Regions from separate parts of the Lysinibacillus sp. NPDC094403 genome, predicted to be linked through region 2. Evidence: riboswitches for the same ligand, from Rfam matches in the RefSeq annotation. Region 2 holds a riboswitch; the other holds the start of a gene.
The links. Region 2 has a riboswitch for cyclic di-AMP ahead of ACQKMV_RS20305 (TrkH family potassium uptake protein). Riboswitches for the same ligand answer to the same signal wherever they lie in the genome.
Positions count from the first base shown of each region.

Region 1: another riboswitch for cyclic di-AMP. It lies ahead of ACQKMV_RS18945 (APC family permease); the one in region 2 lies ahead of ACQKMV_RS20305 (TrkH family potassium uptake protein).

Region 1 covers NZ_JBNNTL010000016.1:5,593-14,527, forward strand. The annotation lists gene ACQKMV_RS18915 (amino acid permease) at 1-589, shown strand, start outside; gene ACQKMV_RS18920 (response regulator transcription factor) at 1,410-2,102, shown strand; gene ACQKMV_RS18925 (sensor histidine kinase) at 2,107-3,042, shown strand; gene ACQKMV_RS18930 (ABC transporter ATP-binding protein) at 3,181-4,104, shown strand; gene ACQKMV_RS18935 (ABC transporter permease) at 4,097-4,786, shown strand; gene ACQKMV_RS18940 (Nramp family divalent metal transporter) at 4,907-6,172, opposite strand; cyclic di-AMP (ydaO/yuaA leader) riboswitch at 6,816-6,965, shown strand; gene ACQKMV_RS18945 (APC family permease) at 7,142-8,935, shown strand, end outside.
Region 2 covers NZ_JBNNTL010000019.1:9,253-33,699, forward strand. The annotation lists gene ACQKMV_RS20225 (glycine--tRNA ligase) at 447-1,832, shown strand; gene ACQKMV_RS20230 (HD-GYP domain-containing protein) at 1,881-3,626, opposite strand; gene ACQKMV_RS20235 (S-layer homology domain-containing protein) at 4,665-6,098, shown strand; gene recO (DNA repair protein RecO) at 6,129-6,920, opposite strand; gene era (GTPase Era) at 7,051-7,968, opposite strand; gene ACQKMV_RS20250 (cytidine deaminase) at 7,955-8,368, opposite strand; gene ACQKMV_RS20255 (diacylglycerol kinase family protein) at 8,480-8,830, opposite strand; gene ybeY (rRNA maturation RNase YbeY) at 8,831-9,304, opposite strand; gene ACQKMV_RS20265 (HD family phosphohydrolase) at 9,313-11,433, opposite strand; gene ACQKMV_RS20270 (PhoH family protein) at 11,919-12,875, opposite strand; gene ACQKMV_RS20275 (sporulation protein YqfD) at 12,878-13,996, opposite strand; gene ACQKMV_RS20280 (hypothetical protein) at 13,986-14,246, opposite strand; gene ACQKMV_RS20285 (hypothetical protein) at 14,302-14,793, opposite strand; gene floA (flotillin-like protein FloA) at 14,821-15,825, opposite strand; gene ACQKMV_RS20295 (NfeD family protein) at 15,829-17,157, opposite strand; gene rpsU (30S ribosomal protein S21) at 17,496-17,669, opposite strand; cyclic di-AMP (ydaO/yuaA leader) riboswitch at 17,921-18,062, shown strand; gene ACQKMV_RS20305 (TrkH family potassium uptake protein) at 18,195-19,532, shown strand; gene ACQKMV_RS20310 (potassium channel family protein) at 19,557-20,213, shown strand; gene ACQKMV_RS20315 (manganese catalase family protein) at 20,271-20,840, opposite strand; gene ACQKMV_RS20320 (spore coat protein CotJB) at 20,946-21,209, opposite strand; gene ACQKMV_RS20325 (spore coat associated protein CotJA) at 21,202-21,429, opposite strand; gene ACQKMV_RS20330 (DedA family protein) at 21,747-22,232, opposite strand; gene deoC (deoxyribose-phosphate aldolase) at 22,931-23,602, opposite strand; gene mtaB (tRNA (N(6)-L-threonylcarbamoyladenosine(37)-C(2))-methylthiotransferase MtaB) at 23,808-24,447, opposite strand, start outside.

The DNA of each region.
Region 1 (8,935 bases), on a different contig from region 2:
AATTGCCTTCGCTGCATCATTGATGAATGCTATCATTCTAACGGCAATGCTGTCAGCAGGGAATTCAGGGCTTTACGCATCGTCACGTATGCTTTGGCAATTAGCGGTAGATGGACATGCACCGAAATTTTTCACAAAACTAAGCCGTCGAGGTATTCCGATTTACGCATTATTGGCAACTTTAGCTGTAGGCTGCCTAGCATTTTTAGCTTCATTCTTTGGTGATGGTGTGGTCTATATGTGGCTTCTAAATGCCTCTGGGATGTCTGGCTTCATTGCCTGGCTAGGAATTGCATTTAGTCATTACCGTTTCCGTCGAGCGTTCGAGGCACAGGGCTTAGATCCGAAATTGTTACCGTATAGAGCAAAGCTATTTCCATTCGGTCCGCTATTCGCCTTTACGGTTTGTATGATTGTTGTTATTGGACAAAACTACAGTGCCTTTATGGGTGATAAAGTAGATTGGTACGGAGTTCTTGTCTCATATATCGGTATTCCACTGTTCTTACTGTTATGGTTTGGCTATAAAATCAAGCATAAAACAAAAATGCTTCCATTAGAGCAATGTGATTTAAAAGTAGAACAATAAAAAAATTAAACTGTCCTGTGAGCCATAGAAAATGCTCGCAGGACAATTTTTTTAAGTTAAAAAATATTGATGAATTTGTAACCCAGACGTATCATCAAAACACTATAGGTGAACGTTCCAAGCTTTAAGCTCCAAAACCTCGTATCCCCATAATAGCAATCAGCGATCCGTAGAGTATAAGAATAAGCAAAATGATGAGTAATCCTAAAAATTTAGAAATACCTGGTTGTTTTGATTTAATTCCGGATATCCCCCAAAAAATACTCATTATCCAGAGTAGAGCACCTACATAAAAGTAAATCCCAAAAATACCGTTCTTACTTAATAAACTAGCATAAAACAATAACAACCCTATAATACAAAATGTAATAGAAAAAAACCGTAATTCCTTCTAAAAGTCATTTCTCCAGCCCTTGCTAATTTAATTTTGATTATCACTAAAATAGACCAATTGATACAGGGGGTTACAAATTCTGTATTTTAGGGTCTTCAGATAAAATTACTGGAGAGAATAAAAAGGGGACTTTAGTTTCTCGAATCGTCCCCCACTTTTGGAGCACAACCTTAATATGGTAAACTGATAGATAAATAACACATCATCAAATTTTGGGTAGGACATTTGTTGAAACGTATACCATGTATATAAGTAGATTGGAGTGGAGGCTGGACGCTCCCCAGGAAGCTTTGCTCTGTGCTAAAGCGAAGCGGCAGCGATAAAAGCGTCCAGCTGGAACGGAAATCAACCCCTCTTTGTGGTGATGATCATAGTAATGACCAAGTCATATATAGACTGCTTTATATTAGGAAGAGGTGCATGAAAGTGCAAAACAATATATTACTAGTAGAAGATGACGAAGCCATTCGTGAAATGGTGGAAAACTATTTAACGATGGAGGGATTCCTTGTCACCTCTGCGGTAAATGGAGAAGAGGCATTACAAAATTGTTTAAACAATCCCTTTGATTTAGTGATCTTGGATATTATGATACCGAAGCTTAATGGATTAGAAGTTTTAAAGATTATACGAGAGCAAGCATCACTTCCAATAATCATTATGTCAGCCAAGGATAGTGATGTTGATAAAGCGTTAGGATTAGGTTTAGGCGCAGATGATTATATCGCCAAGCCATTCTCGATGCTGGAATTTTCAGCACGTGTCAAAGCCGCAATTCGAAGAGCTACGAAATACTCCAGTCAAGTAGAGGAGAAGAAAGATATAGTAGAGATAGACAACTTATCGATCGACCTTGTTAATTTTTCAGCTGAGAAGAATGGACAGCAAGTAAAGCTCACATCAAAGGAATTTGCTATCTTAAAATTATTCGTGACAAACCGTAATCGAGTTTTTACAAAGCAACAAATTTACCAATTGATTTGGAATGATGCTTACTATGGGGATGAAAATATTATTAATGTACATATAAGAAGATTACGCGAAAAAATTGAAGACGATCCATCCAATCCTCTATATATTAAAACACTTTGGGGAATCGGCTATAAATTTGAAGGATAAACAGATGATTATATTTCTATTACTGATGATTGTGTTACTTGTAGGCATTATTATTTTTCAGGTGAGAGTTAAAAAACAACAAAACGCTTCCGTTCAATACATGCATCAAAAACTGCAAGCAATCATTAACGAACAATCGAGCGAAAAGATTTTAGTGCCGACAGCAAATCAAGAATTACAGCAACTACTTATTGCGATGAATGCGTTGTTAGATCACAATCAAAGAGTATCGGCGACACATCGGAAAATGGAAAGCTCTATGAAAAAAATGTTGGCCAATATTTCACATGATCTTAAAACACCTTTAACAGTTGTACTAGGTTATACGGAAATGCTACAGCTGAAGCAATCACTTAGTGAAGAGGAGCAGCGCCGGTTGCTCAAGGGCGTTCATTCGAAATCATTGGAAGTATTAAAAATAATCCATACATTTTTTGACCTGGCAAAATTGGAGGCAGGAGATACAGATTATCCAATGACGAAAATTAATGTTAATGAAATTTGCCGCAAAAATATTTTATCATTTTACGATATGGTCACGTCTATGGGACTAGAAATCGATATAGCAATACCAGAGATGTCCGTGTATGCACTTGGCAATGAAGAAGCGTTAGATAGGGTTCTGAATAATTTACTGTCAAATGCTGTTGCCTATGGGGCAGCGGGAAACATCATTGGCCTCACAGTAAGAAATGATGATACTAATATTTTTATTGATGTCTGGGATCGTGGTAAGGGGATTGACGAATATCATATTGATAATGTTTTTGAAAGAATGTATACGCTTGAGGATTCCAGAAATAAATCCTTTCAAGGGAGTGGCCTTGGCTTAACTATTACAAAACGCCTTGTAGAATTAATGGAGGGTTCCATCCAGCTTTCCAGTATCCCATATGAGAAGACCATTTTTTCAGTTTCTTTAAAACGAATAACATACTGAGCAGTCATGCTTGTAGAGCAAATTTTATGGCTTTACAGGCTTTTCTTCTGCCCTTAAGAAATTTGTAAGAATCAAGTAATAAATTAGAGAGTTTCGTTTTTTATAATAAAGGTAGCTAAATTAAAGGGAGAGATCTACATGACATATATTGTGAAAACAAATCAGCTTACAAAGGTATTTGAGGGAAAAGAAGTTGTTTCTGCTGTGACTATGCATGTGAAAAAAGGAGAGATTTACGGTTTTTTAGGTCCTAATGGTGCCGGTAAAACGACAGTCATGAAAATGCTAACAAACCTTACGAAGCCAACGAGTGGAGATGTCGAAATATTTGGTGAAAAATTAATGGACCGCTCATACGACGTGCTGAAAAGAATGGGAACGATTATTGAATATCCAATTTTCTATGAAGATTTAACAGCAAAGGAAACGTTAGAATTACATTGTGAATATATGGGCTATTATGACAAGAAAGAGATTGCCCATGCCCTAGATCTAGTGAAACTAACAAACACTGAGAAGAAACGTGTAAAAGACTTTTCTCTAGGGATGAAACAACGGTTGGGTATTGCACGTGCAATTATTACTAAGCCGGAATTACTTATTTTAGACGAGCCGATAAATGGACTAGATCCAGTTGGCATTAAAGAGCTTCGAGAACTATTCAAGATGCTTTGTAAAGAGTATGGAATTACGATTATTATCTCTAGTCATATTTTGGGTGAAATTGAACAATTGGCAGATACAGTTGGGGTTATTAAAGATGGAAGATTAATTAAGGAAGTAACAATGGAAGATGTCAATCGTAGTCAAGCAGATTATATTGAAGTGGTTGTCAATGATGGGAAAAAGGCTGCCTTTATTATAGAAAGTAAATTAAATATTACTAATTTCAAACTAATGGATGACAATTGTATTCGAATTTATGAATCGACAGCTTCACAAAAGGTGCTATCTAAAACATTGATTGAGCATGATATTGAAATTGAGGGCATTAGCAAAAAAACAAGCTCATTAGAGGATTATTTCTTGAAGTTAATCAATGGAGGTGTAGCTAGTGCTTAATTTAATGCGTCTAGAAATGAAAAAATATCATATTGGTTCATATATAAAACGAGCTATTTTCGCAAATTTTGTGATATTAGGTATTATGTTTATGCTTTTATTTATTACTAAAATAGAAGGGGACCTAACCTTTGACAATTATCAGATGGCATTAGGCATTATTGATTCAGCTGTAAGAGCAGTGTTTATTATTTTTGCTAGTGCGTTAATCGCCAAGCTTATTATTGGTGAATTCAAATATAAAACGATCACTGTAGCTTTTATGTATCCGATAAATAGGAAAAAATTAATTGCTTCAAAGTTAGCCATTGTTGTTCTTTTCACCTTTAGTGCAATTATTATATCAACTGCTTTTGTAACAGCGATTTTTTGTGCTGTTAGTGAGAATTTCCAATTGGTTTCAGATACATTAACGAGCTCTCTAATAATACAACGAATTCCAGTTGTTATAATGAATGCAGTTGCAGCATCATGCATCGCATTAATACCATTGTATTTTGGTATGAGAAAATACTCCATTCCGGCAACAATTATATCATCTATTTTAATTGTAGCGGCCGTATCATCAAATACAGGTAACTTCACCTTGTATGATATTATTATCATACCAATCACTTTAGCTATTATCGGTATAAGCGTGGCCTATTTATCATTTAGAAACATTGAGAAGATAGATATATAAGGATAAAAAATTAGCTCATCACAGACTAAACGCTCTCTGGAAAGCATCCAGTCGGAAGAGCTTTAAAAACTTAAATGCCAGACACAAAACCAAATTAAGGTTTTTGTGTCTGGCATTTTTTTAACCAAATACCGTTTGCCATAATAAATAAAGATTTAAAGTAACTACAATCACCACGACAATCCATCCTAAGATAGTTGTTATACGATGGTTGACTAGGTCTCCCATGATGTCACGCTTACTTGTAAACATAACAAGCGGTACAAGAGCAAATGCAATACCAAACGATAAAATAACTTGGCTTAGGACAAGCGCATAGGTCGCATTAACGCCGGATGCAATGATGATCAGAGGAGGTAACATTGTAATAGCTCGACGTAAATAAAGCGGAATTTTTCTTCTAATAAAGCCTTGCATCACAACGTCACCTGCAAGTGTACCAACTGAAGAGCTAGCAAGACCTGCAATGAGAAGGCCAAGACCAAAGGATACCGCCGCCATCGGACCAAGCGCCGCTTTTAATCCGTTATAAGCGATATCTAAATCTTCAACTACTACGCCTTGTGTATGGAAAACTGCTGCAGCAATAACAAGCATACTCATATTGATAGCGCCTGCGACAATCATAGCGATAATAATATCAATAAACTCAAAACGGAATATACGTTTTTTTTCAGCATCATTTCGGCCAACTACACGACTTTGGGTTAATGAAGAATGCAAGTAAATGGCGTGTGGCATAACGGTTGCTCCTAAAATACCTGTTGCCAGTAAAATAGAATCTACTCCGTCAAAGCGTGGTGTGAACATGCCTATCGTTACTTCACCCCAATTTGGTTGTGCTAAAAATGTTTGGAATGCAAACGCTAATACGACAATAAGCACCATGCCAGAAATACCTGCCTCAAATGCTCTAAAGCCTCTACGCTGTAATTCTAGAATAGCAAATGAGCCGACCGCTGTAATAAGCGCTGCAGGCAACATTGGAATATTGAATAACAAGTACAGTCCAAGTGCAGCACCGATAAATTCTGCAAGATCTGTTGCGATAATGACCAATTCAGCCTGAATCCATAAAAAAATAGAAGTTTTTTTAGAAAAATGTTCACGTGCTACTTCGGGTAAATTTTTACCAGTAGCAATACCAAGCTTTGCCGATAAGGATTGAATTAACACCGCCATTAAATTGGAAAAGGCGATTACCCAAAGTAGTAAATATCCATATTGTGAACCTGCTGTAATATTTGTTGCGAAGTTGCCTGGATCAATATAGGCAACTGCTGCGATGAAGGCTGGGCCAAGAAACGGTAAGATTCGTCGCCAGCCCTTTATATCTCCATTTAAAACCGCCTCAGCCGACGGTTTTGTCATTCGTTTGTAAACCATGTTGTTCCCTCATTTCAAAGAGTATCGCAGGTGAAATAAAGTTTCCTAAAGGAAAATGATATATTCCTATTTTATAGCTAGAATAAGAAAATGTGAAGAAGTTTACTCGATTTTTTTTCTTAATTCGAAATGTTTTTAGTACAGTAAATCAATTGTCATTAATGAACGTTGATTTTGTTTATGTATCATAATGTATTGAAGCATCATAGCAAAAAATTCGATTCTTTGAAAATGATCAAGGATTAATGTACTTAGCTATTTTAAAAGCAGGAATATACTTATAAGGTGGCTTTTTTTGATTTCCAATTCGGGTATTCATATATTTCCTACCCATATTAAAACATTATTCCTTAAAAAATAAAGATTCATCACCAAAGTTGCGACATTTGCCAAGTATATAAATTAATTGAAGTGGGGCTGAGTGAACCTTGGAAATCAGCGTCACAGATGAGACCCTGTATCGCAAGTGAAACGGCTTCCAGAGAAAGCGCTCGATCAGAACGGAGATCAACATCACGTTAAGGCAGTGAGCCATCATAAAAATATTCAAAAAATCAAGTGAAAAAAATTTTTTGTAACCGTTTTCTTCATCTTTACTTTTTTTAATTACAGGCGTAATATGACATCATTATAAAAGTTTCAAATTTCTAAATCGCTGAAGCAATTAGACGCGGGGGACCCAATTTTTACGGATTACACATAATCCTTGGGGTGAATCTCTTCATTTATTGAGGGGTAGGGCTACTCAGGCCCGAATCCGACAGCTAACCTCGTAAGCGTTAAGAGCAGAAAAGTGGAGCTTGGCAGACGAATGAGCGTCTACAAGTCTTATTTAGTGATGGCTTGTAGATTTTTTTATCTTCATTTAATGAAACAAAGCCCCGGTGAACGGCACAAAAACCAATTATGCTATAGTGTAATCGATTTAGAAATGTGAAACACATTCTATGAAACTAGAAGGTGTAGTAAATGAAATCCTCATTAAAACGTTTTATTATAGGTAAACCATTGAGATCTGATGCATTGGGGGAACAAAAGCTTAGTAAAACTAAAGCACTTGCCATACTATCGTCCGATGCTTTGTCATCAGTAGCGTATGGACCTGAGCAAATTTTAATTGTACTCATGACAGTAAGTACTGTTGCTTTTTGGTATTCTCTACCGATTGCTGCTGGGGTAGTTGTATTACTGACGGCACTTATTTTCTCGTATCGTCAGGTTATTTATGCGTATCCACATGGTGGTGGAGCATACGTAGTTTCTCGGGAAAATTTAGGTGTCAATGCGGGGCTAGTCGCAGGTGGATCGTTGCTTGTCGATTATATTTTAACAGTTGCGGTAAGTGTATCGGCTGGAACAGATGCCATTACTTCGGCATTTCCAAGTCTGCATCCCTATAATGTGATAATCGCTGTGTTTTTTGTTATATGTTTAACGCTTTTAAACCTACGTGGTGTAACAGAATCTGCATCCATTTTAGCGTATCCAGTTTATTTGTTTGTGATCGTGATGCTGATATTAATCGGGGTAGGGGCTTATAACATAGTAACAGGGCAAGTTCCTGCTGAGTTGCATCCAAAGGTTGGTACACCGGTTGCAGGTATTAGTTTATTTATATTATTAAAAGCATTTGCATCAGGAAGCTCAGCTTTGACTGGTGTTGAAGCAATTTCAAATGCTATTCCTAACTTTAGAGATCCAGCCCCCAAAAATGCTTCTAAAACATTATTGGCTATGGGTGGTATTTTAGCAGTGCTATTTATTGGTATTGTGAGCCTAGCATATTTTTATGGAGTTGCTCCAAATTCGAAAGAAACGGTTGTTTCACAAATTGCGGAGGCAAGTGTAGGTCGTAATCTCTTTTATTATATAGTGCAAGGAACAACAGCGATGATATTAGTACTTGCTGCGAATACAGGTTATTCAGCATTTCCTTTACTAGCTGTTAATTTATCGAAGGATGGTTTTATCCCAAGAATATTCCAAGTTCGTGGGGATAGACTTGGTTATTCAAATGGCATTTTGATGCTTGGTTTAGCTGCCATTGTTTTAATCTTTTTATTTGGTGGAACAACAGAGCATTTGATTCCACTATATGCAGTTGGTGTGTTTATTCCGTTTACTTTAGCGCAAGTTGGAATGATGCGAAAATGGTTGCGTGAAAAGCCAAAAGGTTGGGTTGCTAAATTTGTAATTAATACTATTGGAGCGGTCATTTCATTTATTGTAGCTATGATGTTTTTTGTGACAAAATTACCTCAAGTATGGCCAGTGTTTATCTTTTTACCAATTATTATTTGGACATTTCACCGTATTAAGCAGCATTACAAAACAGTTGGTCAACAACTAAGATTAGATAATGAGAAATTACCGAATGTTGAGGGTAATGTCTTCATTGTCCCTGTCGCGGGTATTACGAAAGTAGTCGAAAACACATTGCATTACGCGCAGTCATTAAACGTTGATAAAATTATTGCCTTTTATGTAGCTTTCGATCAAACGGAAGCAAAAGTGTTTGAGGAGAAATGGAAAGCTTGGCAGCCAGATATAAGACTTGTAACATACTATTCGCCATATCGGAGCATTACACAACCGTTGATGAAATTTATTGATAAGGTTGAACATCAATGTACGAAAACTGGCCATCAAGTAACAGTGATCATCCCACAGTTTTTACCGAAAAAAGGATGGCATCATATGTTACACAATCAATCGAGTCTATTAATTCGCGCATCGCTGTTATTTCACAAAAATGTCGTCATT
Region 2 (24,447 bases):
TAATAGTGTTATACTTATGCTCAATTATTATATACTATTTTAATAATTATTGCGAAGAAAAGAACTACATGCTACAATATTGACACATACGCTTGCTCTAAATGTATTTTCGAGCGATTTGCGTTATACAGGCGATGATGGGAAAAAAGTATCTGTTCCATTTTAAAGCGAGTAGAAGATAGTGAAAGTCTACATAGCAACAGAGAAAAGGCACTCCTTGAGCTAACTTTTTGAAAAGAGGTTTTAAACAACACGTTTAAAACAATCAGGGTGGAACCGCGGGTCTTAGCACTCGTCCCTGGGCATTCATTGTGCCCGGAGACGGGTGCTATTTTTAATTTAGTCCTTACTAAATTAAAAATTATCTCTGGCGAATTTCAACAATTATTTGTATAAATTCGCTAAAAAATATTCACTCTGTGAAAACTATGAAGGAGGCTATTTTTATGGCTAACAAATCAATGGAAACAATTGTATCATTAGCGAAGCATCGCGGCTTTGTCTTCCCTGGTTCTGAAATCTATGGAGGCTTAGCAAACACTTGGGATTACGGTCCACTAGGTGTTGAATTAAAAAACAATGTTAAAAAAGCATGGTGGCAAAAATTCGTCCAAGAATCGGAGCACAATGTTGGGATAGATGCTGCAATTTTAATGAACCCAAAAGCATGGGTGGCTTCTGGTCACGTTGGTAACTTTAATGACCCAATGATTGATTGTAAGGCATGTAAAGCGCGCCATCGTGCTGATAAAATCATCGAGGATGCTGCGCTAGCTAAAGGCGATGAAATCATTGTTGATGGTATGACATTTGACCAAATGAAAGAAACGATGATTAAGTATGATGTAGTGTGCCCAGATTGTGGTAAAGCTGATTTTACAGATATTCGTCAATTTAATTTAATGTTTAAAACATTCCAAGGTGTAACAGAATCTTCTACAAACGAAATTTATTTACGCCCAGAAACAGCACAAGGTATTTTCGTAAACTTTAAAAACGTACAACGTTCTATGCGTAAACGTACACCATTCGGTATTGCTCAAATCGGTAAATCATTCCGTAACGAAATTACTCCAGGTAACTTCACTTTCCGTACACGTGAATTTGAACAAATGGAACTTGAATTTTTCTGTAAGCCAGGCGAGGACCTTGAATGGCACGCATACTGGAAAGAATTTTGTAAAAATTGGTTATTAAATTTAGGCATGAAAGAAGAGTCTATGCGCCTTCGCGATCATGAAGATGACGAATTGTCTCACTACTCAAATGCTACAACTGATATCGAATTTAAATTCCCATTCGGTTGGGGCGAGCTTTGGGGCGTAGCGGATCGCACAGATTTCGATTTAAAACAGCATATGGAGCATTCTGGTGAAGATTTCACTTACATCGATCCAGTATCAAACGAACGTTACGTTCCATATTGCATCGAACCTTCTTTAGGTGCAGACCGTGTAACATTAGCATTCCTTTGCGATGCTTATGATGAGGAAGAGCTTGAAGGCGATGATAAGCGTACAGTTTTACGCTTCCACCCAGCTCTAGCACCATTTAAAGCTGCAGTTCTACCACTTTCTAAAAAACTTTCTGATGAGGCTACTGATGTTTGGGCAGAGCTCCGCAAAGCATTCCCAGTTGACTTTGACGAGTCTCAATCAATCGGTAAACGTTACCGTCGTCAAGATGAAATTGGTACACCGTTCTGTATCACATACGATTTTGACTCAAAAGAGGATGGCCAAGTTACAGTACGTCATCGCGATTCAATGTCTCAAGTTCGTATGCCAATTACAGATGTTAAAGCATACATTGAAAAACATCTTCAATTCTAAATTAATAAGTATAACAAAAGGGAGTCGCTTAAATGCGACTCCCTCTTGTTATGCCTTTAATGATGTAAACAAGCGCTCTTGCATCTTCTCCTCAAATGAAAACCTTTTCATATTCATACCGACTAAGCTAATGAGCAATTCCTCAATATCTGCAAGCGAATAATAAAGGAATGTTCCTTCTCTCATCGGGCGAACTCGTCTATCAACTGTCAGCTCATCCTCTATAAAATAAGCTATATTTACGTTACAATGTTCCATTAATTGTGTAATACGCTGGTCATCTTCTGGATTAATAAAGAACGGTACAATTTTGTCAATATACAAAATACTTTGTACAAGTTTAATGAAGAAATTTTCACGAAGTGAAGATTCCACAACTAATATAGTTGTTTGCTCATGCTGATAATCCATATACAATACATTTAATTGCTCTTCTAATAATTTCTTTAGAATATTAATAGAATTCCTATATTTTGTCATATCCGTTTGAATTTCTCTTGTTAATAAACGTAGAATTCGAAAGGCAGGTAAAAATATTTTTAAAACAATTTCTTTAGGATGTAAATGATCTATTAATTTATTAAAGTAGACTCTTAAACTATTTTCGTCACAACGAATTAACTGTTCTATAAATAAGTTAAAAATTTCTTCAAAGCTGTTGGCACGATAATCAATCATTTTCACAATTTTCACACTATAATTCAAAGGTAAGATCATAGACTTTTGTTCATCCAATAATTTAATTTTAGGTAACGTTGGGAATAAATCATATACAAGTTCCACTTGTGCACTTCGATTATCAGATAATTGAACAACTGAGTTGACAGGATAAATTCCTAAGCACTCTACAAATTTATGCATATATTTCTCGTTATATAAATGTCGATCACGATATAAAACAGCTAATGCATCTGTTGCAGCATATCCAGAATGATATACACGCTTTGATGTCAATGCTGAATAAACATCAATAATTTGCAGTAATTGAACGCCCTCACACATATCATCCTCACAAAGCTGATTCGGATAACCCTGACCAGCAAAGCGCTCATGATGATCCCGTGCAAAATAGGCAATATCCTCTTCCCCATTTTCTATTAGCAGTTCATAACCTTTAGTCGTGTGAGCTTTGACAATGTCAAACTCATCTTCTGATAATTTTCGTTTTAAATTCAATATTTCTTGCGGAATAAATACTTTCCCAATATCGTGGAACAAATAGCCCCTTGCTAGCGTTTCAATATCCGTTAAACCTAAATAGCGCGCAAAAATTGTACCTAAAACGAAAACATCAAATGAATGAATAAAAGAATATTCATCCCATTCTTTTAATCGTATGAGTAATTCATAGCGATGTTTTTTTTCTAAAATTCTTTCAAAAACACCTCGTACATAAGCAGTATCTTGCATACTTTTTAAAATTTGACCATAGCGCAATTCATGCACAACATTCTCTAATGTTGTCATGAAAAGGTTACTTATTGTTTCTTTATACTCATCTACTTCATCCTTTGTATCCATTAGTGGTGCAAATACATCCTCGTACTCCTTTGTACGCTGAACACTTAAATCATGAACAATTCGGACTGAATCAGATGGTAAAAAGACAGATAATTCATCTACTTTTCTAAGTTTAAGTAAGGCAATAATTCGTTCCGTTAAAACTAGATCTTTTTTAGCTAGTAAACGATACTCAGAAAAAATATCTTCAGCCAATATATCATTTGCTTCAACTTCATCAATACTTAATGTCACTTTTCTTAGCATATTTTCTGCCACATACGCAATGTTCAAGCATTATGTGACTCCCTCCTTCTTTCATAAGACTGCGTTGTTCTAAAAACGACGCTTTTGCTGATAGAGGCATGTTTTACATTTATATGCATGTCAGATGTATATAAATTGGCTTAGTTTCAATTGGTACAAAACAGATACGAATACAAGAATAGTTTAAATATCATCTATATCATTTACAATATCATAGATTAAAATGCCTTTTCAACTAGTATATGGTACTCGAATGAATAGTTACTACTATGTTTATGTTAAAAACTCTTCTGAAATCAATACTTTATACTCAATAAATTCAATTATTAACAGATATCAAACGGAAACCATAAAGATATAAAGACCTATATTTCAAAATATAAAAATGTATATTTATAAGCATCAGTTAATTTTCTATTATAAATAATATTTCTGTAAAATCTAAAAGATTAATCAATTTGTACTAAAGCTATTAATAAAAAATCAATAATAATATAGAAATATTAACATTTCGACAAAATAACCACTTAATATCTATCTGGAAATACCTAGAAATTAATCGTTTTTTTGTATCGTGTCTAACTTTTGGCTCATCAATAAAAAGTTGGCGATGGTATTTGTTCATTATGTATGCCATTTGTTGATTGGAATAGAGGCGGAGTGATTCCCTGAGAATCAGCGTCACCGATGCCCCCTAGAGGACCGAAGTCTAAAAAGCATCAAGTTTAATGATAGCGCCCTCGTGATTAACCTCCTGTGTAGTCGCTTCGCTTTCGCACAATAAACACATGTTGTCCCAAGTAACTCATCAGACGCCCTAGCAAGCGGAATGGAAATCATCCAACGTCATAGCGATATACAAGTTTTTTGCATTTACTTAGGTACATAGGATAAAATTCCCTGTATTCTCATCTTCATCATTTTGATATAGTAGATTTTAAATGTTAAATAACAATTATTTAACATTTCACGGAGATTCCAACCTATTAATATTCAATCGTTCTTAAATTTGAAATTGAAAACAGGAGGCTCCTAATTTTTATTACTTACTTTGGAGGAAATAATTTGAAGACTCATCGTTTTTATCAAATCGCAATGGCCTCAGCACTTGCAACAAGCGCCATTGTCATTGCCCCCCCAGCAAATGCTGCATCGGTGTTCCCCGATATAAATGCGTCAACCAAGGAAGGCCAAGCTGTTATTAACTTAGCCGAACGCGGCATTATTTCAGGCTACCCAGATGGCACATTTAAACCTGCGAATCCCATTACTCGTACACAAGCTGCAAAAATTTTAGCTGGTATATTAAAGCTAGATACGGTTCATGTAAAAAACCCTAATTTTAAGGATATAAAACCTGGCGATGAAAATTATGGTGCGATCGCTGCTTTAGCAAACGCAGGTATTATTAGTGGCTCCAATGGCTATTTCTACCCTACTAAAAATATTACACGTGGACAAATGTCAAAAATGATTGTGAAAGGCTTTAACTTAACAATCACAAACGGCATTAACATTCCTTTCAATGACGTCAAGGCAGGCAATGAATACGAACCATATATAAAAACGCTATTTGCCAACAGCATCACAAAAGGTACAACTCCTACTACCTTCGGACCACAAAATAATGTAAAACGCTCTCAGTTAGCATCTTTTGTTGTACGTGCTGAAAATGCTCAAGGTAACGCTACCGTTCATGCTAGTCAATTTAATCAAGATTATATTTTTGCTTCTTATGGCGGCATTAAGCCTGCAAAGGATATTTTTACATGGGATGAAGATGAAGAAGATTTCATGACGGAGTCCATTACAATTAAACCTCTAAAAGAAGGCACAGGAAAATTAGTAATTTCAGGCTTCGATGAAGATACTCAAGAAATTACTGATTTCTTTTACTTAGTGCAAGTGAAGAATGTAAATGGAAAGCTGCAAACAACACTTCAAAAAGTGAATGAAGAGGAATATGTAGAAAACTTGCCGCTCAATTTAGCGGACAGCGATTTAAAATTTGTTCCTACAGAGGTGAGTATTCAAACTGTAGATGGTCAAGATTTATCTCCTGAATTATATAATTTTAAATCAGCCAATAATACAGCTACACTTTCTATCTATAAAAATGGGCAATATATAATAACATTCACCAATGGTACACAACAACAAATAATGGCTGCTGATGTCGATACGTATGATTTCGTGCGTAGTATTGATTTGTATCAAGTTACAATGACAGATGAGTTAACGTTATCGAGTAAAGATCTATCGTTCGAGCCAGCAAGTGTTGCCTTGGAAAAATTAAATTCTCAACCTGCAACTGTGAAAGCTTCAATAAAGGATAACAACGTAAATGTTACACCAATAGCAGAAGGTCCCGCTATTTTACATATTACAGGTAAAAATGGTGAAACTGCCTACCTCTATATTGAAATTCTAAAAATCGGTGGTAAATGGGCTACTTACTATGAATTCATGGATGATCCAGAAGAATTTAATGAAATGTAGTAAGTGAAAAATAAAATGCCAGAAGATCAATTAATGGTCTTCTGGCGTTTTTTCTTGATCAGTACTTCTTAACTGAAATTCAGGCGTTCTCTCAAGCTGTTCGATAAATTTTTTAGTCTTAAAACGAATTCCTGTTTGTTCCTCGTAAATTGTTGTAATAATTTTTTTTATAAAATACTTTGTTTCCTTTTTCAATTCTAATTTACCAATCTGATCAATCGGTACTGTATAAAACATTCGGATAAGCTTAAGTTGGGTCGGTGTTAATCGAATGATATAAGGATCATGCTGATAACAACGATGACACAAAAAACCTCCCTGAGCAAAAGAAAATGCAAACTCACCGTCTACTGAACCACAAGCAGCACAAGCATGTAATATAGGCTGCACACCTGTATAGGGTAGCATTTTCCATTCTACGAACAATGTAATAGCCTCTGGGTCGTAACCTTCCTCAATTGCTTGTAATGCTTGAAGAAGCACATCAAATGCAAGTGGCTCAGCTTTTCCCTCTTCTACTACACGCTCGACAAGTTCCATTATATAACTTGCATATGCCGTTGCCATTATATCTTCACGAATATGGCGCATTGAATTAAGATGCTCACCTTGTTGCAATGTCCCCATACCAGTATGATGTTGTACCATAAACATGCCATACGTGAATGGCTGTGTCACAGAGGCCAATCTACTGGAAGGCTTTTTGGCACCTCGAGCCATCGTAGCAACCTTCCCCGCTTCTCTTGTTAGTAATGTCACGATTTTATTTGATTCTCCATAGGCACGTACCTTTAGAACAATCCCTTCCCATTTATAAAGCACTAGTCCTCCTCCTTTCTACTAGCTTTGCATGAAAATAGAGCTCTCCAAAAACTTTGGACAGCTCCATTTAAAACTACAGAGATACATGGTTATGATGTGAAGTCGTTTCGTAACATAACAGCATTACCTATTAATATTCATCATCACGGAAACCGAAGTCACGTAAATGTGTTGATTTATTTCGCCAATCCTTTTGTACCTTTACCCAAAGCTCTAAATACACTTTTGAACCAAGAAGCATTTCAATATCTTTTCTTGCACGTATCCCTACTTCTTTTAATAGCGCTCCACGTTTACCAATGACAATCCCTTTTTGAGAATCCCTTTCCACGATAATCGTTGCTGCTACACGAATTTTATCTTCATTTTCTTCATCACGGCGAATTTTATCAATAACAACAGCAATCGAATGAGGTATTTCTTCACGCGTTAAATGTAACACTTTTTCACGAATTAACTCTGAAATAATAAAACGCTCAGGATGATCCGTTACTTGATCTGCTGGGTAATATTGTGGACCCTCTGGTAAATATTTCGCTAGTGTTGTTAATAAATTTTCTACATTATTCCCTTGTAATGCAGAAATCGGTACTATTTCTGCAAAGTCATATCGCTCTTTGTAGCTTTCAATAATCCCTATTAATTCATCAGGATGGATTTGATCGATTTTATTTATCACTAGGAAGACAGGCGTTGGGTTACCTGCCAGCATTTCAAGGATGAATTCGTCACCCTTCCCAAGTTTCTGCTCTGCATTTACCATGAACATAATAACATCCACTTCACGCAATGTATTTTTCGAAACCTTTAGCATAAAATCCCCTAGCTTATGCTTCGGCTTGTGGATTCCTGGTGTATCTATGAAAATCATTTGGCTATCATTTGTTGTCAGTACACCTTGTACTTTATTTCGTGTTGTTTGTGGTTTATCACTCATAATCGCGATTTTTTGACCAATGACACGGTTTAAAAATGTTGATTTCCCTACATTTGGTCTACCGATTATCGAGATAAAACCTGACTTGTAGCCATTGTTATTTTCCAGCATTCTCTAAATCCTCCGTTGTAAATGCAAACGGTAGTAATTCGCCTACAGACGTTACCGTGACATCACCTTTTAAGTTTGTTAAATAAACAGGCATTGATGGTTTGCAAAATTCCATCATCACTTGACGACAAGCTCCGCATGGCGCACATGGTCCATCCGTATCAGCAACAATAGCAATCGCCTCAAAATCATAAATACCTTCTGACACGGCTTTGAAAAACGCTGTACGCTCAGCACAATTGGTCATACTATAGCCAGCATTTTCAACATTACAGCCATGAATAACCTCTCCATTTTTCGTTAAAATCGCCGCGCCAACTTTAAATTTAGAATAAGGTACATAAGCCTTTTCACGCGCTTTTTTTGATTCCTCTAGTAATGCATGCATATCAATTGTCATCAATGTTCTCCTCTACATAATCAATTTTGCCTCAGCGTAATTGATTAAATCATTATTCTTCTTCAGCACAACTGCTACTACTTCATGACCGATTAATAATTTTTTGTAATATCAAAACCATTTCGGTATAAAGATGAGTAATCCGATTATAGCACTGAATATCGCAAATACAAGTACTGCGGCGGCTGCAAGATCTTTAGCCTGCTTAGCAAGTGGATGGATATTAGGTGAAGCTAAATCTACTACTCGTTCAATTGCAGTATTAATCATTTCAAGTGCAAACATTAGCGCTATTAATAGCAACACAATATACCATTCCATACGTGATAAATCCGTAAAATAGCCAGCAATCATAACTATTCCCGCACTTAGCAAGTGAAATATAAAATTTTGCTCAGTACAGGCTGTAATGATACCTTTAAAGGCATACCCAAAAGAGCGTACAAATTTGCGAAAATTCATTTATTCTCGTCCTAAGCCGAAAGATTGTAAAATCTCATCCTGCTTACCGAACATCACCTTTTCATCTTCTGGCACCATATGATCATAGCCAAGTAGATGCAAGAAACCGTGGACCGCTAAAAAGCCTAATTCTCGCTCAAATGTATGCCCATATTCCTCTGCTTGTTCTTTAGTACGATCCGTTGAAATAATAATATCTCCTAAGATACGAGGCATTCCTTCAAATGTTACTTCCATTTCTCCCTCACCTAATTCCTCCAGGGCAAACGAGATAACATCTGTCGGTTGATCCTTATCACGATATTCTCGGTTTATTTCTTGAATCGCTTCATTTGTAACAAACGTCACTGACACTTCTGTTTCCGGCTCAATATTCTCTAGTTTCGCAGCATGCTGTAAAAGCTTTGCAACGAGCTCCATGTGCTCAGCAGCCACTTCATTTGTTTCATCTGTAAAATCAATTGTTAAAATCATAGATCCTCCTACTTATCTGCCTTTGGATATTCTATTCGTGAGTGGAAAATTCCATTCAACGTTTCACAAAGTACTCGCTCTATACATTTTAACTCTTTTATTGAAATATCGCATTCATCAAACTGATTGTCTTGTACTCGATCATCAATAATTGCTCGTACCAGCTTTTGAATTTTCTCTGCATTCGGTTCCTTCATCGATCGAACCGCTGCTTCAACGCTATCTGCAACGCTAATAACTGCTGCTTCCTTCGTTTGTGGTTTCGGACCTGGATATCTGTACATTGTATCATCTAAACATTTTCCTTCTTCCTTCGCTTTAAAGTAGAAGAATTTTAACAGACTAGATCCGTGATGCTGCAAGGCAATATCGATAATTTCCTGTGGCATCTTATAACGTTTTAGCATTTCAGCCCCGTCGGTTGTATGCGCGATAATAATTTCCGCGCTTTTTTCTGGAGGCAATGAATCATGTGGGTTAATACCAGACATTTGATTCTCGATGAAAAAGGCAGGACGCTTCGTTTTGCCGATATCATGATAATAGCATCCTACTCGAGCCAGTAATCCATCTGCTCCAATTTCCTCACACGCTGCCTCTGCTAAGTTTGCCACCATCACACTATGATGATATGTCCCTGGAGCCTCCACTAGTAATTTTTTTAACAATGGATGGTTTGGGTTCGATAATTCAATTAAACGCAACGACGACAATAAACTAAATGCTGATTCAAAGAATGGTAAGAGCCCCATTGTAAGAGCCCCTGATAAAAGTGCCGATATCATTGCCGCGATAAAGTAAAACGACAACTCTGACAAACCGTAGGAAGATTGTGTCATCAATAAATAAAATGCGATAAACGACATATTTACTAACCCTATGACACCTACAGCATGTAGAATATGCGAACGCTTTTCCACACTACCCAAAAAGAATATGCTCGCAAAGCCTCCAAAAATTATATACAGTGTAATTTCCATCTGCATGACAGACGAATAACCCTCTTGAAAAATAACACCCGCAGATGCCGCTGTCATAACAGTAATAAGAATCGCAGCACGATCATCTGCTAATAGCCGTACAAGCATTGTTGCCAAAGCTGTTGGGAAAAGGAAGGCAACAGTAACATCGAAGCCACCTGAGACTAGGCTAATAAATTTCATGAGCAGGATGGATAAACTATAAACAATTACTGTAACCAGCAAGGCATTACGTTTCTTGTGCTCATCAGCATCCCAACGTTCAAATAAAACAAACATGAACATCATTTCCAGAAGTATTAAAATAATCAGCCCTGCAATCGGTTTCATCGATGCCTTATTACTCACCATACCTAGAAGCTCTAATTGACGGAACGCCTCATTATCAATGATTTGACCTTCTTGTACAATGATTTGACCTTGAAGAATTCGAGTTGGTTCAACCGAATCCTTCGCTTGTTGCTTTCGAATTTTCGTTTGTTCCTCGTTTATCGTTTCATTTTCGATAATACTCGTTCGACCAATTAATACTACTGTATTAAATATTTTATCTGGATAGCCTCGTTGTCCACGAATTTTTGTTTCAAAAGCATTTTGATCCGCAAACACATTTTCTGGTCGAATGGATTTTTGTAAATATTCCTGCACGAGTTTTGATAATTGAGTACTTGTTCTTTTTAAATCTGCTTCACTTTGTACTAACAATCCTTCTAGCTGTGAATCGGTAAAGATAATTGGCATTTGCTCTGAATCTATAGATTCAAATTTTTTGCGGAGCTGCGCCACTTGATCGGCAATCGGAACAGGTTCTTTGTTACTCTCAACATCCGCCTTTACGTCAAGAACATAGTCAAATAAAGACGTTACAATCGCAGCTCGCTGTTTAGCAACATCCTCAGAAAAATGATAAACTGGTGCAACCGCGTTTGCTGCTTTTTCTCGTTCCTGTTGCGTTTTATAAGTATCTTCTATCGTTTTAGTAGATCGTACTGTTTCAGGCGCTAGTTGTAACGGTTTAAAATCATATGTAACACCTTTAACATTGCCATACATTAAAGCAAATTGTAGGGCTCCTGTTAAGATGAGAACGACAATTAAAAAGTAGCGGAAGCCAATAAGTTCTGTAAATTTTTTTAATTGTTTTTCCATCTGGCACCTCCTCTATCTACCTACTATCATACCAATTCAAAAAACATTTTTCCCGAAAAATGTATAAGAAAGCAAAAAAACAGCTATACAAATTGTATAGCTGTCACAAATTTTTCCATTTTACAACCATTTTCATGTTTGTGAAGTTTTGTATATCTCGTTACTTTGTTACCTTTTGAACCCTGTTGCACCTGACGCTCCACTTTCGGTGCAGACCTTTTAAACCCGTTGCACCTGACACTTCGCTTTCGGTGCAGACTTTTAAACCCGTTGCACCTGACGCTTCGCTTTCGGTGCAGACTTTTAAACCCGTTGCACCTGACGTTCTGTTTCACTTCGCTTTCGGTGCAGACTTTTTAAACCCGTTGCACCTGACGTTCTGTTTCGCTTCGCTTTCGGTGCAGACTTATTAAACCCGTTGCACCTGACGTTCCGTTTCACTCCACTTTCGGTGCAGACTTTAATATGACCGCATAGCGGTCATATTAAAGTTGCTGTTCTTCGTAGGCTTGGATGATTTTTGCTACTATTGGGTGACGTACTACATCACCTTGTTCTAAAATTTGGAAATGTATAGATTTTACATACTTTAGTGTACGTTCCGCAACTATTAATCCAGATTCTGTATTTTTCGGTAGATCCATTTGTGTTTTGTCGCCAGTAATGACCATTTTTGAGCCAAAGCCTAGTCGTGTTAAAAACATCTTCATTTGCTGATGTGTCGTATTTTGGGCTTCGTCTAAAATAACAAAGGCATCATCTAATGTACGGCCGCGCATATACGCTAAAGGTGCAATTTCTATCGTGCCTCGTTCAATAAGTCTTTGCGTTTGTTCTGCCCCGTAAATATCATTTAGAGCGTCATAAAGAGGGCGTAGATATGGATCTACCTTTTCCTTCAAATCCCCCGGAAGAAAGCCTAGAGACTCGCCTGCCTCTACTGCAGGGCGTGTTAAAATAATACGCTTAACGTGCCCGTTTTTTAGCGCCTGTGTTGCCATGACTACCGCTAAATACGTTTTCCCAGTACCGGCTGGTCCGATACCAAAAACAACGTCTTTATGACGGATTGCTTGTATGTATTCTCGTTGACCGATTGTTTTTGCACGAATAGACTTTCCTTTCGTCGTGCGTGCTATTTCTTCATCATAAAGTTCTGCAAAATATTCAATTGTTCCTTTTTGTGTCATTTCAATAGCTGTTGCAACATCACGCTGATCAATATTAATTCCTTTACGAATGACCTTTAAAAGAGCTTGTAAAAGGAATGTCGCTTGTTCCTTTGAATCCTCTTCACCAGCAAGCTGAATCTGTTCACCACGTGTAATAATGTGGACTTGTAGAGCCTCTTCAATTAACTTCATATTTGCATCTGAAATTCCGAGTAGCATGACCGCTTCGTTTGGATTATCCACTTGTAATACAGTTAAATGTTCTGACATAATCATTCTCCTTGTAGGCCTTGTATTGGACTGGCAATGTTTTCATTGACTAAAAATAGAACTTTCCCTTCAACTGTACCATTCCCCCACTTTACCTGTAAAAGGTTTTCTTTTTTAATAACCGTTTTCGCAGGTAATGAACGTAGTACCTTTTCATGAAGCAATGGTATGAGTAATGAATCTATTTTGGACTCATCAAGCTCTACTTGTATTTTTTTAGTGTTCTGCTCCTCAACAATCGAAACATACGGATCGAGCCAAATAGGTAAATCTTTCTTTTGTACATAGTCAACTTTTTCTTTTTCTTTATGAATGCCTTTCACTAATACACGCCACTGCTTCTGTTGTAGCGTTTCCATCGTTAGCTTTGTTGGAATTTTAAATGAACATTCAAGCCAATAATCAGCGTAGACCTCTCCCTTTGCACCAACAAAGACTTGATTTTCACCACTTTCAATTACACCACTTACGAGAACATCACCTTCGTAAGCAGTATCATTCACTGAAATTTTCCGTTCACCATTTTGAATATTAAAGTGAGTAATAACACCACTTTTTGTTGCTACTAAATGCGATGCTAATTTTTCATTTGTTTGTTTAGTTTGTTTCGGAGACTCCTGAGGTCGTAAAATTACACGTCCGCCCTGCTTTTCAATATGCACCCATGAAAGATCTCGATGCTCTTCTAATAGCTTCTGACGAATGACAGCATCTGAGGGTAGTGCTTTTTTAGACATGGGCGTTTCTAATTGAAATGTATCTTGAAAGGTCTTTCCTAGACGTTCCTCTAACTCTGGAGAAGCCGCTTCAATATCGACACGCCAAATAATCTGTGCACATAGCAATGGTATTAATATCATTAACGCTAAACCAAGCAAAGTCCAAAGCTGTGCTCGAAAAACGTGAAGCTCATCAGCATAATAGACATCCATTTTAAGTCGATAACGCCTACGTACGCGACGAATTTTCGGTAGATAGTGCATAGTTGTTTCAAAGGCAACCTCTTGCTCACGAAAGACAACATGTTTTAATGGTACATGTTGTGCATGCAATGCTTGAATAAAAGGATGAACATTTTCGTGGCGCTTTATACGTATGATAATTGGCCGATTATTCCACATTATCGCTCACACCCATATCCTTTGTCATTTTCATATGAAGCTCTTGTAAACCCTCTACAGAAAGATGAAGCATTTCTTCTTTAAGCGCATTTATTTCCACTGATTTTCCACGCACAGTAATATGATAGCCTGCATAGATAAAAGAGCATGACGAAGCATCGGCATGTAGAAAACGATATGGACCAATAATTTTTAATGTTTCATATTGTAATAATTCAAGTAGCGGCGTTAATTGAAATAGTTTTCTCATAAAAAAATGCCTCCTTCTTCGGCAATATATGCTTCGAAAAAGGAGGACATGCTAGTTATTTTCTTTTTGCTTTTGGAGGACCTAAAACCTCTGCCATTACAATAGCCTGCATTAATGATTTTTTTGATTTTGGTAATTGAAAAGCCGATTGTGATTCAGCTCCTACCACGTTTTTTTTCTCAGCTGCCAAACGACCTATACTTCCTCGATTCGAAGTACGGCTCACTTTCTCAGTTGGGATTAACGGTGGTGCTACATAGCTTGGCGCTTTCTCATTTATTGTTTCTTCGACAATTTTTTTCGGCTCTTCAACTTTAGGCTGTTCATTTTTCCATTCACCTAAAAATTCACGTGCAAAATCCTCAAAGCTTTGCGGTTTAGAAGTAGGACGTTGCTTTGGAGTCATCTCTTCTTTTTCTATGACAGGAGGCTCAACATGTGAATCCTTATTAAAAGGTGGCATTGGTTTTTGTTCTTTCTTATTTTTTGATTTCCCGAAAATAGAGCTGACTATGGCAATTATCGCTAATATAATTAATTGTTCCATTTATTAGTACCGCTCCTTTCCGTTTTTTTATGCGTTAGGTTCATTTGTATCAGACTTATCTGAGCTTACTTTTGAAATGGAGTCTCGCATTGCTGTATCAGCTTGAATATTACGGTAGTTCATGTAATCCATAATACCAAGATTACCCGAACGTAAAGCTTCTGCCATCGCCTGTGGTACTTCAGCTTCAGCTTCCACTACTTTTGCCTTCATCTCTTGTACACGTGCAATCATTTCTTGCTCGTTCGCTACAGCCATTGCACGACGTTCCTCAGCTTTCGCTTGGGCAATGTTTTTATCTGCCTGCGCTTGTTCAATTTGTAATTCAGCACCGATGTTTTTGCCTATATCAACGTCTGCAATATCGATCGATAAGATTTCAAATGCTGTCCCAGAATCTAAGCCCTTTGCTAATACAGTTTGAGAAATCATATCAGGATTTTCTAGAACTGTCGTATGACTAGAGGCACTACCAATTGTAGAAACGATCCCCTCACCTACACGAGCAATAACCGTTTCTTCACCAGCACCACCGACTAAACGCTCGATGTTTGCACGCACAGTAATACGTGCCTTCGCTTTTACTTCAATCCCGTTCATAGCAACACCTGCAATAAATGGTGTTTCGATTACTTTAGGATTAACAGACATTTGTACCGCTTCTAATACGTCACGACCTGCTAGATCAATGGCTGCACAACGTTCAAATGTTAACTCGATATTTGCACGGTGAGCCGCGATTAGCGCATTTACTACACGGTCAACATTACCACCTGCTAAATAGTGACTTTCTAGTTGATTAATCGTCACAGGTAACCCTGCTTTATGTGCTTTAATTAATGGGTTCACAATTCGTGATGGGATTACACGACGTAAACGCATACCGATTAATGTGAAAATACTAACTCGGACACCTGCTGCAAGTGCAGAAATCCACAGCGCCACTGGTACAAAGGTAAAGAATACCGCTACAACAATGAATAATAAGACTAGCCCTACAATTGGACCAATTAAAGCTAAATCAAATCCCATTTGCTATTCCTCCATCTCTTTTTCTGTTTGTCTCACAACAATACGTGAGCCCTCTACTTTAATAACTTCTACATGTTTCTCAGCGTCAACATAGCCACCTTCCGATACTACGTCAATGCGTTCATTACCAAATAGCATTGTACCTGCTGGACGAAGCGGTGTAATCGTTGTACCCACTTTCCCAAGCAGTTCTGTGCGATTCACGTTAGATACATAGCCCTCTTCCGTCGTTGTCGCATCCATCAAGACTAGCTTGTTTAAAACATGCAATTTTTTACCGAAAAATTTCATCAGGATCACCATTCCTATTATCGCTACAACAAGCGCAATGAAAATTGCTATAATCATTTGCATCATGTTTGCACCTGCCAGTATTAGACTTAGTAAAATTAGCACACCACCCAAAATACCAACAATACCTCCGGGGACAAAAAATTCCGCAACTACAAGCGCTAAGCCTACAATAAATAAAAGTAATGTTTCATAACCTGCAAAGCCCGCTACCATATGACCGAAGAAAAATAATCCAAGTGCTGACAATCCCATTATACCTGGAACACCAAAACCTGGTGAATAAAGCTCAACTACAAGTCCCAAACTTGCAATCGACAATAAAATCGGAACTATAATCGGATTCGTAATAAAACGAGCAAGTTTTTCAGCAAAAGTAGGCTCTACTGAAACGATGTCACTGCCTTTTAATTGCGTTTCTTCTAAGAGATCTTGGAAATTCGAAACCGTCCCTTCAGAATAACCAACTTTTTCTGCCTCCGAAGCAGATAAAGTTAATAAATTCCCTTTTCCTGCTCGAAATTTTGGTAAATCAACAGATGCATCAGCCATTGCTCTTGCATATATTGGTTTGCGTTTTTTTGTTTCTGCAGCTGCTTCCATTTGAGCAACCCATGCACTATGAGCCTTTAAGTCTGCCGCATTTCCTGCTGAGTCAATAACTGCAGCCGCCCCGATCGTTCCATTTGGCACCATATAGATTTTATCCGCATGTAAGGCTAAAAAGGCACCTGCAGAATGCGCGTCTTTGTTAATATACGCAATCTTAGGTATATCCGTTGCATCCATAAGCATAGCAATATCACCTGCTGCATTCACGAAACCGCCAGGCGTATGAATGTCTAAAATAATCGCCTCTGCATCGTTTTCTTCCGCCTCTTTAAAAGCTCGATCTAAAAATGCGTGAAGTCCTCGTTCTACTTCATTATGAATAGGTATGTGGTAGACCTTGCTACTTGCAAAAGCCGACGTTAATGGAAACGCTAACAAAAATGTCACCCAAATAACTAATAAATAACTGAGGATTCTCCGTCTCCGCATCTTTTTCCCTCCCTTCTAACATGCTTCTCTACTGTATATACGACTGACTATGCAAAAAGTTTCACAAATCTCTTAATAATTTTATTATACAGTGAATATTTAATTTGTGGGCTTTATTAACCGTATTTAACTTGTACAATCTAAACAGCTATGTAAACATAAAAGCCGAATGAATCACAAGGATCACATTCGGCTTCTCAATATGTACGTAAATTTGAGCTTAATGTAAAATACCTGAAATTAATCGAAATGTGATTAATTTCAGGTATATTTTTGTCTGCTCAGTGAATCATACAATTGCGTGTTATGAACGTAGGGATTTTTAATGGGAAATTAAATTACCACTTACGTTTACGTGCAGCTTCTGATTTCTTTTTACGTTTTACGCTAGGTTTTTCGTAGAACTCGCGCTTTCTAACTTCTTGAATTGTACCACTTTTTGATACAGTACGTTTGAAGCGGCGAAGAGCATCTTCAAGCGATTCGTTTTTGCGAACGACAGTTTTTGACATCTCTCTTTCCCTCCCTCCGAACACACGTCAATACACAAATAGGCTATTAACCATCTGCTGTGTACTAAAGAATTATAACGTATTGTCTAAAAATGGTCAATAGAAAGTGTACGAATTAATATCGAGAATTTTTGGTTTTATTTCTTTAGGAATTTTCGGCTTACATTTTGTCCACAATAAACAATAGTATTGTTACCTAAAAATTTAGGGTTTACAAAAAATAGAATATGGGCGTAGAATTATCACATTCAATTATATAGTAGCCAAATCTCAATCATTTATGAGAACGGAGGACCCAGTATTTTGGGGTTAATTCTGCATTGCAGAAGGAATGAGAAACTCTTTCGCCATTCTACCCGTCAGCTAACTTCGTCGGCTCAAGCGAAGGAGGTCATATTAGACCACTTATGAGTATGTTTATTTTTATGCCTTGAAACATACAAAAACAGTTGGTCTTTTTATTATGTCAATTTAACATTTTATAAGTGATTTAAAAATCTTTATCCAAACATTGAGGAGAATACGATGAAAACAGTGAAAAATAAATTAAATCCTCCTAAAATACTTGTTTTGGGCTTTGCTACTATTATCCTAATTGGAACGTTTTTGTTAACTCTTCCTATTGCAACGGAGAATGGTGAGGGACTTTCTTTTTTAGACGCCTTATTTACCGCTACTTCTGCAACGTGCGTAACAGGACTGATTGTTGTAGATACTGGTGATACATTTTCTATATTTGGAGAATTAGTTATTTTATTTCTTATCCAAATTGGTGGATTAGGCTTTATGACGTTTGCAACACTATTCTTTTTACTATTAGGAAAAAAAATTTCCTTAAAAGAAAGACTTTTATTAAAAGAAGCCTTCAATAATATTACAATGGCTGGTCTTGTTAGACTGGTTAGAAGGATACTACTATTTACTGCACTAATTGAATTAATAGGTGGTTTAATTTTATCTATTCGTTTTTCGTTCGATATGCCTGTAAGTAAAGCTATATATTTTGGCTTCTTTCATTCCATCTCGAATTTTAATAACGCTGGATTTGATTTAATGGGAGGCTTTAATGGGTTGACCAAATATGTAGACGACCCGTTTATCGTTTTAACTATTTGTGCTCTTATTACAATTGGTGGCTTAGGGTTTATCGTCATCAATGAACTATATGAATATCGGGAAACAAAACGCCTTTCCGTGCATTCAAAAATTGTATTAACCACAACGCTTATTTTAACAGTTGGCTCGACGCTTTTAATTTTCTTATTTGAATATGGAAATAGTAAAACACTTGGACCTTTGTCTGAATGGGGCAAAATTCTTGGTTCATTATACCAAGCTGTTACTCCAAGAACTGCTGGTTCAAATACTCTTCCTATAGGAGACCTAGCACAATCAACACTATTTTTAATCATCTTGCTGATGTTCATTGGAGCAGGTTCCGGTTCCACAGCTGGGGGAATAAAAATAACAACCTTCGCGCTTTTAGTTGCTACGATGTGGTCACAAATTAGAGGAAAAGAAGATGTTGTTCTCTTTAGACGTAGAATAGTTAACGAAACAATTTTAAAGGCTTTAACAGTCACAATGTGTGGAATGATGATTGTTATACTCGTCACGTTTGTCTTAAGTATTACTGAGCAAGGACATAGTTTTATGATGTATTTATTTGAGGCAACCTCTGCGTTTGGTACAGTAGGACTTTCTATGGGATTAACTCCTGAGCTATCACCTGGTGGTCGACTAGTCATCATATTGACAATGTTTGCTGGTAGATTAGGTCCATTAACAATTGCTTTTGCCATAACAAAACGACGGAAATCTGAGGCATTCCGTCATCCTAAGGGAAATATTATGATTGGGTAATCACATAAAGGAGAGTGGAGTGCAATGGCTATCAAACAATATGCTGTAATTGGCCTAGGTAGATTTGGAACAAGTATAGCTCGCAGATTACATGAAGCTGGGCAGGAAGTTTTAGGAATCGACATTAATGAGGAAAGAGTCGAAGATGCTGAACTATATGTGACACATGCAGTAGTCGCTGATACGACAGAAGAAAAAGCTCTTACCTCTTTAGGAATAGGCAATTTCGATTATGTCATCGTGGCAATAGGCAATGATATGCAATCGAGCATTTTAACCGTATCATTATTAAAAGAACTTGGAATCAAAAAGGTGATTGCAAAGGCTCTTGGAAAAAGACACGGGCAAGTTTTAGATAAAGTAGGAGCTGATTGGATTATCTATCCTGAAAGAGATATGGGAGAGCGAGTTGCCAATCAGCTTCTCTCACCTAATATGTTAAACTATATTGAATTATCAAAAGAATACAGTATAGAAGAAATTATGATTCCTTCAAAGATGGCTAGACAAAATCTTCGAGATTTAGACCTTCGTGCGAAGTATAATGTAAGTGTCATTGCCATTGTTCGAGAAGGGGACATTATCATTTCTCCCTCCCCTGAGCAGATTATTGAAGAGGAAGATTTATTAGTAATGATTGGTCACCGGAAGGATCTTGCTTTATTTTCAAATATTGAATAATAGTCAAATAGGCTGTGTCAAAAGGAGTTTTCTCTTGACGCAGCCTATTCACCTCTTTTAAAAGATCTTCTTGCTATCCCGATCATCTTTTAAAATCTCTACAGCTTCTCTAAAACGTAGAGAATGGACGATTTCTCGTTCACGTAAAAATTTCAAGCTATCATTCAGATCAGTGTCATCAGATAAATCAATAATCCACTGATATGTCGCTCGCGCTTTTTCTTCAGCGGCAATATCCTCATATAAATCAGCAATCGGATCCCCTTTAGCCTGAATATATGTTGCCGTAAACGGTGATCCAGCTGCATTCTGATAAAATAATGCCCTGTCATGATTAGCGTAGTGTTCTCCAAGACCTGCTTCCTTTAGCATCTCTGGAGTGGCATCCTTCGTAAGCTTATAAATCATCGTGGCAATCATTTCCAAATGAGAAAATTCCTCTGTTGCTATATCTGTTAACAATCCAACTACTTTATCAGGAATAGTATAGCGCTGATTCATATATCGAAGTGCTGCTGCTAATTCTCCATCTGCACCACCATACTGCTCAATTAAATACTTAGCTAGCATAGGGTTACATGTACTCACCCTTACTGGATACTGGAGTTTCTTTTCGTAATACCACAAAAATAATTCCTCCTAGGTACTCATAATCAATTTAGGCTCGCTATAATTGCGTCCGGAATCGGCTTTGTGCTCGCACAAAGAACGTCTAAACCTAGCTGAAAGAAATTAGACTTGCCATGGCCAAGGTGTATCCACCCAATTAAAAGGATAATTTGAATAACTTCTCCCAAAATTCATAAGTGGACCAAATTTTTGCTCAAATTCAACCTTAAGTCGCATGCTTATTTCAGTGTTTTCATTAAATTGTTGAATGGCATCATAATCGTGAGGATGAGTATCTAAATAAAGATTTAATTCCACTATTACAAAATCAATGGCTTGTATTTCTTCAAGTAGCTTATAAAATTCGGGTGGCATCTCTTTACTCACTCTTCATCCCTCCTTCTCGGGGATTTGGATAGGGGCTAAATAATTGAGGCCATAACGTACCAGATCTGAGAGCTTCTCTAGGGGTTTGATATTGTGGTAGCCCAGGCGGTTGAAAACCCATATATAATTGAGGCGGTGTAGAAAAACTTTTAACTCTTATAGGTGGACATGGATCGAATGGGCTAATATAAGGCTTCCAATATTTATATTGCTTAAACATTGTATCCTCCCTTCTGTAATCAATTACATCAGTGGAGTATATGAGGTAGATTAAATTATTATTCAGACGACTAGTGTTATGATCTGGAAGAAGTCACAGAATGAGATGTAAAACTTCCCTTGCATAGCACTTGATATGAAAGTAACATTCGACACTTGTTCTGTCCTAAGAAAAAGATGTTAGAAACTGTTAATGTTTTGCTCAAAGTACACTACACTCAGACGAATTAAGTTTGCACAACCACATAAAGTAGCTCGCATTTCGAAAAACGCGAGCTGTACTTTTTATTCATGCATTTTAGTATATTGACCGTATCTTTATATAGTTACACCAACAAAGTATCCAATAGAAATAAATATAATTACCCATGTCAAAGCTCCAAAACAAGCGAAAGCTAGATAAGTTCTTAATTTCATTTGGGTTATTCCAGACATGTAACTTGTTACATGTCTAATACCTGGAACGTAGTATCCTATAATAATCGTCCATGGTCCAAAACGATGAAACCAACGTTCAACTTTAGTAAACCGTTTATTATTGAGACCGATCCATTTTCCATACTTTAATATTAAAGGCTTCCCTAATTTATTTCCTATTGCATAGCTAATGATCATGCCAGTAGACGAGCCAAGAAAGCTTAAGAAAATACTCAATAGATAGTTTAAATGCCCCTCATGACACATAAATCCCACAAACGTCATCAAAATCTCATCGGGAATAGGTAAGCCTATTATCCCTAAAGATAAGAGTAAAAATATAGCAAGATATCCATATTGACTTATAAAACTACTTATGAATTCCACGGATAGTTTCTCCTTTTTTAATACAATTCGTTACATTTATCATTAGACAGCATATATTCCTCCATTTTTTCCTTAAGAATTAATACCTATAATGAACATTTAAACGTAGAGGCAGTCGATTAAATAATAGTATTTAACAGAGGATTAGCCTGTTAATTCAACGCATTCAATCTTATGATAACCTATGTTATCGATGTTACTAAGTTATGTAAGAATTCGGTTCGTATCTATACAATGTTCTTATAAAGAAAAAATAAATTAGTCCAATAGCCAAGATTTTTTCATCTATAAAAAACTTAATGATAGAACCATAAAAATTATAATATTCCTCTCTATACATTTTTGCAATTACTCTTCATAATACATCATCTACTATAAGTTAAAAAGAGGTGTATTGTGGATGAACAAATACAATAAATCGATTGGTTAAATAATCGATATAAATCATCACTAAATAATAGGAAATTTAACAACTAGCTTAAATTTTATTGTTGTGAGATTTCAAGTGTAAAGAGGTCTTAAAAATTTGATTATTTGAGTTGAAAATTAGTTTTTAAGAGAACATGTTGATGAATTGAATGAATATTTTCCATTATTAGACACTCGCCGAAAGTAATTAAAAGGCATTATCAAATTCTACATGAAAATGGGGCTAGTCCATAACGAACCGCCCCGTAACATTTACTATAAGAATTCCATTAATAATTAGAATCTGCAATTAATCCGTTCATAATAGCTACACCAGAGCTTGCTCCAATACGAGTTGCTCCAGCTTCGATCATTTTTTTCATATCCTCTAAGCTTCGTACACCGCCAGAGGCTTTTACACCTAAATCTGGACCTACAGTTTTACGCATTAACGCAATATCTTCTGCAGTTGCGCCTCCAGTAGAAAAACCAGTTGATGTTTTCACATAATCAGCACCTGCTACCACTGCTAGCTCGCATGCTTTTATTTTTTCTTCGTCAGTTAGAAGGCAAGATTCAATAATTACTTTTACAAGTGCATTGCCTTTTGCTGCTTCAACAACTGCAGCAATATCTGCTTGCACAAGGTCATAGTTTTTATCCTTTAACGCACCAATATTTATAACCATGTCTACCTCTTTAGCACCGTTAGCAATCGCATCTTTCGCCTCGAATGCTTTAACAGCTGGAGTGTTAGCACCTAAAGGGAAGCCAATTACAGTGCAAACTAAAACCTCTGAGCCTTGTAAAAGCTCACTGCTATATTCTACCCAAGTTGGATTTACACAAACAGAAGCAAAGTTAAATTGTTTTGCCTCTGCACACAGTTTTTCGATTTGTTCTTTTGTTGCTTCAGCCTTTAATAATGTGTGATCAATCATACGAGCGAAATTTTGTTCCATTTTTATTAAACTCTCCTCTATCAACAAGTTGTACGTACCTCTTGAAATCATAACATTTTTTAACGTTGCCGTCTAATTTCTTTCTAGTTAGGTGAATTCAATAAGTGTACTTAGAAGACAAATACGTGATATCTATAAACAAAAATATAGTAAAACACCGTCCAAAGCTTGTTTGAACGGTGTTTCTATTCATAGGTACTCTATTTTATTTTACAGTTTCTAATACACGAACAAATTGTCCTTTAGAATGAGGATATCCAGCTTGGGTAATTTTCACCTTTACAAGTTGACCGATTAGGTTTTCAGAACCTGCAAAGACTACTTTTAAGTAATTATCTGTATAACCCGTTAAAAGCCCTTCCTCATCGCTTCCATCATGCACGAATTCTTCAGGAATTACTTCTAGTACTTGATCTTCAAAGCGAGAAGCGTATTCCTTCGCTAATTGGTCATTTAACGCAATTAGACGGTGAACACGTTCATTTTTAATGTCCTCGTCAATTTGGTCCTCCATACGCGCAGCTGGTGTACCTGTACGTGGAGAGAACGGGAATACGTGTAATTCAGAAAACTTATGATCACGAATAAAATTATACGTTTCCATGAACTCTTCCTCAGTTTCTCCTGGGAAACCTACGATTACGTCAGAAGTAACAGCCAAGTCTGGTAAAGCTTCATGTAATTTAGTTAAGCGTTCACCGAAGAACTCCATTGTGTACTTACGACGCATACGTTTTAAAACTGTATCAGAGCCAGATTGGATTGGAATGTGTAAGTGGTTGACAACGATATTTGATTCACGTAGTACTTCAATCACTTCATCTGTTAATTGACTCGCCTCAATC